2 regions of the Shewanella polaris genome follow, and region 2 is predicted to be linked to the other one. Evidence: riboswitches for the same ligand, from Rfam matches in the RefSeq annotation. Region 2 holds a riboswitch; the other holds the start of a gene.
What was found. Region 2 has a riboswitch for thiamine pyrophosphate ahead of FH971_RS11970 (TonB-dependent receptor). Riboswitches for the same ligand answer to the same signal wherever they lie in the genome.

Region 1 (2,475 bases), 210 kb from region 2:
ATTTACACCTGCGAGAATGGCGTCATTAGTGCTTCGATAACCGCTAGATATGTTACCACTTTGCCATGTCACTGTATCGCTATCGGTAAATACAGGGGTTAAGCTAGTGACGTTAATTACGCCAGCAATGTTATCGCCACCGGCGCTCACCGGAGAGACTCCAGCAACAACTTGAGTCGAACTAATTTGATTGGCTGACACATATGAAAGTGGCGGGTTCATCTGGTTTGCACATGATGACGTAATGTCGCTGCCATCAATGAGCACTTTGATCCGATCGCCCATCATGCCATTTAAAATCGGTAATGCAGAAACGCCACCCGCTTCAGAAAAATCTACACCTTGTTTATTTAATAAGTTTTGGGCAGAACCGAGTAAATCGTTATTGGCCGCTTGTCCATGTACTTCAACCCGCTCAATGCCTTCACTATTTTGCTTATCGTACTGCTCAGCCATTACTGGTTGTGTAATAGCAAACATTACAGCCAATGAAATTGATGAGTAAACCCATGGGTAATTTGTATTTAATTTAATGGTTTGGATTGCTTTATTTGCCAACGTCATCACCTTTATTGTTATTTTATCAACCTTTGATGAATATATTTCAAAGGTGTTTATCAGTCTGTTAAATTATAACTTGCTAATAAATATGATGAATGCGACATAGTGTCGCACCTTGATAAATACCTGTCTGTGGTGATAAATGAATCATGGAGATATCAATGACACTGCATCAGTTTCTGACATGTGGATTGATTACTTTTGTATGAAATGATTATTTTAGTGCTTGTTATTTAGCAACAAGCTTGCTTATACTGCGTGACATCTTGTCGGAGTGCCATTATGGCTGAGACCGTTTATTCGGGATCCGTTGAACCTGATCAGGCTAGAACCTGCGAAGGAAACAAGCGTAATAATCATGATTATTGGGAAGATAAATAACGTATTAACACGATTGTAATTGGACGTTTACCTCCGAGTTTTTTATCGGTTTATATTCCAGTTACGTTATTACATTAGTATGTTCTATGTGATTATTGACGTAGGCAATAGCATTTTTTATTGTTTACTGCTGCTATCAACACCTCTCCAGACAAGCAACTCTACTCTTAATATTGAGGTTGCTAATGTCAAATCAAAACCGTCGTCAAACTCGAGCTAACGCTCAACAATTTATTGATACCCTTAAACCGTTACAACATCCTAACTCGGAAAAAGTCTATTTAACGGGTAGTCGTGCTGATATCAACGTCGCTATGCGTCAAGTTAATCAAACTGACACCGTTATTGGTGGTACCGACGCTGAACCCATTAAACAAGCCAATCCGCCTATTATGGTCTACGACTGTGCGGGTGCTTATTCTGATCCTCTTGCTGATATCAACGTGCGTGAAGGCTTACCTAAAATCCGTCAAGCATGGATTGATGAGCGACAAGATACTGAGCAATTAACGGGTGCAAGTTCGGGTTTTACCCAACAACGGCTGGCTGACGATGGACTCGATCATTTACGCTTTGACGCTCTTGTTGCGCCTAAACGTGCCAAGAAGGGCAAATGCGTGACCCAAATGTATTATGCTCGCCAAGGTATTATTACCCCTGAAATGGAATACATTGCCATTCGTGAAAACATGGCTCGCGCTGAAGTAACCGATAGCGTGTTGACTCAAAAAGCCCCAGGTGAGGATTTTGGTGCACATATTGGGCAACTTATCACTCCTGAGTTTGTCCGCGATGAAGTGGCCCGAGGTCGAGCGATTATTCCGCTGAATATTAACCATCCTGAAACTGAACCTATGATTATTGGGCGTAATTTTTTAGTGAAGGTGAATGCCAATATTGGTAATTCTGCGGTGACATCTTCGATTGAAGAAGAAGTTGAAAAACTCGTATGGTCAACCCGTTGGGGCGCCGATACGGTTATGGATTTGTCGACTGGACGTTATATTCATGAAACGCGTGAGTGGCTTATCCGTAATTCGCCTGTGCCGATTGGTACTGTGCCTATTTATCAAGCATTAGAAAAGGTTAATGGCGTTGCCGAAGAGCTCTGTTGGGCGGTATTTAGAGATACATTGATTGAACAAGCCGAGCAGGGCGTAGACTATTTTACGATTCATGCAGGGGTGTTATTGCGTTATGTCCCCATGACAGCTAAACGCCTTACCGGTATTGTGTCGCGTGGCGGTTCAATTATGGCTAAGTGGTGTTTAAGTCACCATCAAGAAAGTTTCTTATATGAACACTTTCGCGATATTTGCCAAATTTGCGCCCAATACGATGTGTCGTTGTCGTTAGGGGATGGTATGCGCCCTGGTTCAATTGCCGATGCCAATGATGAAGCGCAATTTGCGGAATTAGAAACCTTAGGTGAATTGGTCAAAATTGCATGGGAATACGATGTGCAGGCCATCATAGAAGGCCCTGGTCATGTGCCAATGCAATTGATTAAAGTCAATATGGAAAAGCAATTGG
Region 2 (2,475 bases):
CCCGATTTTACCTGCGATACATGGCGGAGTGATTGCTGGGTTTATGGAGATGTCGGCAATTGTGCAATTAATGGTATTTATGCAAGCCAAGAAAGTGCCTAAAATTGTTGATTTTTCGATTGATTATTTACGTGCTGGTTTACATCAAGATACGTTTGCCGAATGTAAAATTACTCGCCAAGGTCGTCGAGTTGCGAACGTGAGCATTAACTGCTGGCAAACCAACCGTAAACAACTTATTGCCACAGCTCGAGCTCATTTTTTGCTGGATTAGTAATATAGTGAGTTTTATTGTTCCACAAAATTAATTTAGCCAGTTTATTAGAAGGACTATAGTATGAAAATAACATCATTATGCTTTATCGCTTCTGCACTGTTACTGAGTGCATGTGCACACAATACTGCGGGAATTGCTGTCGATTCTAGTGGGCTGGTTAGAGTAGATAGCGCCTCATTTGCGAGCGATATCAAGGTGACAAATATTTCATCACACATGGTGGCTGATTTACTTAAAGCATCGGCATTAATTCAAAGTAAATCTAGTACCGACTTACGGGTACAATATAAATTTACTTGGTTTGATGCTAACGGATTGACTGTTGAAGATGAAGCAAGCAGTTGGAAATCGGTTAAATTACATGGCATGCAACAATTACAAGTGAGCGGTGTGGCGCCAAATACCCAAGCAATTCGCTTTGAGATTTACGTACGCGAAACGTTTTCTTATTAATTAGATAACGTCAGTGTTGTTAACCTAACTCAAGTTAACCGGTAGGGGCAAAAATTTTTAAGGCTAACACTTTATTTATCTTCAAGGTGTTAGCTTCAATACCCAGAATATGTTGTGTTATTAAAATGTATGACTGTTCGTGTAATCAGATTGTAGATAGTTTATAATTATGACCGCCAAGGGGTGTTCAGTAAAACTGAACTGAGATGTCTTTATGACGAACCCTTAGAACCTGATCCGGCTTATACCGGCGTAGGAATGGGCCACACTATCTTTATGTGCACCTCTTATTCGCTACTCTTGCCGGATCTCAAAATAATTATTTGAGGTCCTATGTTCACGAAAAATTCTACTGGGTTATCCCACACGCCAATTGCTTTAGCTGTTATTACAGCATTGAGCTCGCCTGTTGCTATCGCTAAAACCGCTGATGTTGAGCGCGTTACACCTGAATCTGAAAAAATGGAAGTGATTGTTGTTAATGCTGACTTTAGTAATATCAGCCTTGATAAAATGCCGTCAAGTGTGACGGTTATTGATGCACAGCAACTAGAAGACGAAGGGGCGCAACATTTTGAAGATGTGCTCAATTCTATTGCCAACTTTAACTGGTCTGGTGGCAGTTCTCGTCCTAAATATTTCCAAATTCGTGGTGTTGGTGAACAAGAACAATATCAAGGTGCACCCAACTCATCCGTAGGCTTTGTGGTCGACGATATCGATCTATCTGGCCTTGGTATGGTATCGAGCATGTATGACATGCAGCAAGTTGAAGTCTTGCGCGGTCCACAAGGTACCCAATATGGTGCTAATGCGTTAGCCGGATTAATTTACTTAAAAAGTAATGACCCTACAGAATCATTTGAACATGGGGCAAAAATCAGTTTAGGTGACGACAACCTTCGCACGCTTTCTGGCTTTAGTTCTGGTCCACTCAGTGATTCGGGTAAATTGCTCTACCGAGTATCACTAGAACAACATAACCAAAATGGCTATCGTGACAACCTCTATCTTAACCGCGATGATACCAATGAACGTGATGAGTTAACGGCGAGGGCTAAGTTTCGTTGGTACGCGACTGATGACTTACAAATCGACTTAACTTTATTGCACGCCAATTTTGATAATGGTTACGATGTATGGACATTGGACAACAATCGCACTAACACCTTAACCGACCAACCTGGGGTTGATACCCAAAAAACCACAGGGACAGGAATTAAGTTCATTTATACTGGAGTGCAAGGATTTGATTTCACTTCGTTAACTTCATTTGCACAAACAGATCATCACAATGGTTATGATGGCGATTGGGCAAATCCAGAGTATTGGGCAAGCAAGGAATGTACTTTGTATGACGATGACTACAATCCTGTTGGCAGTGAGCCATGCGTTTATGATTATACTTGGGATAAAAAGGGTGACCGTAAAACTTTTACTCAAGAGTTTCGCTTGTCGTCAAAAACGGCTGGACGTATCTGGGCGGGCAGCACTGACTGGTTAGTGGGTGTGTACGCAATGAATTTAAAAGAAGATAACGACTTGTACTCCGAGTACAATTCTTACCCTGATGAAGTGTTACAGTCGAGCTATGATGCGACAAACTATGCTGTATTTGCTCAACTAGACAGCCATTTAGGCGATGATTACTTATTGTCGACAGGGTTGCGTTTCGAGCGTCGCGATACTGATTATAGTGACACTAACGAAGATAATTTTACCCCATCAGAAGATATGTGGGGAGG

Region 1: another riboswitch for thiamine pyrophosphate. It lies ahead of thiC (phosphomethylpyrimidine synthase ThiC); the one in region 2 lies ahead of FH971_RS11970 (TonB-dependent receptor).

The regions. Positions count from the first base shown of each region.
Region 1 is NZ_CP041036.1:2,538,257-2,540,731, reverse strand. It holds gene FH971_RS11075 (TonB-dependent receptor plug domain-containing protein) at 1-564, opposite strand, end outside; TPP riboswitch at 822-921, shown strand; gene thiC (phosphomethylpyrimidine synthase ThiC) at 1,128-2,475, shown strand, end outside.
Region 2 is NZ_CP041036.1:2,747,024-2,749,498, reverse strand. It holds gene FH971_RS11980 (PaaI family thioesterase) at 1-274, shown strand, start outside; gene FH971_RS11975 (YcfL family putative periplasmic lipoprotein) at 338-730, shown strand; TPP riboswitch at 900-1,006, shown strand; gene FH971_RS11970 (TonB-dependent receptor) at 1,064-2,475, shown strand, end outside.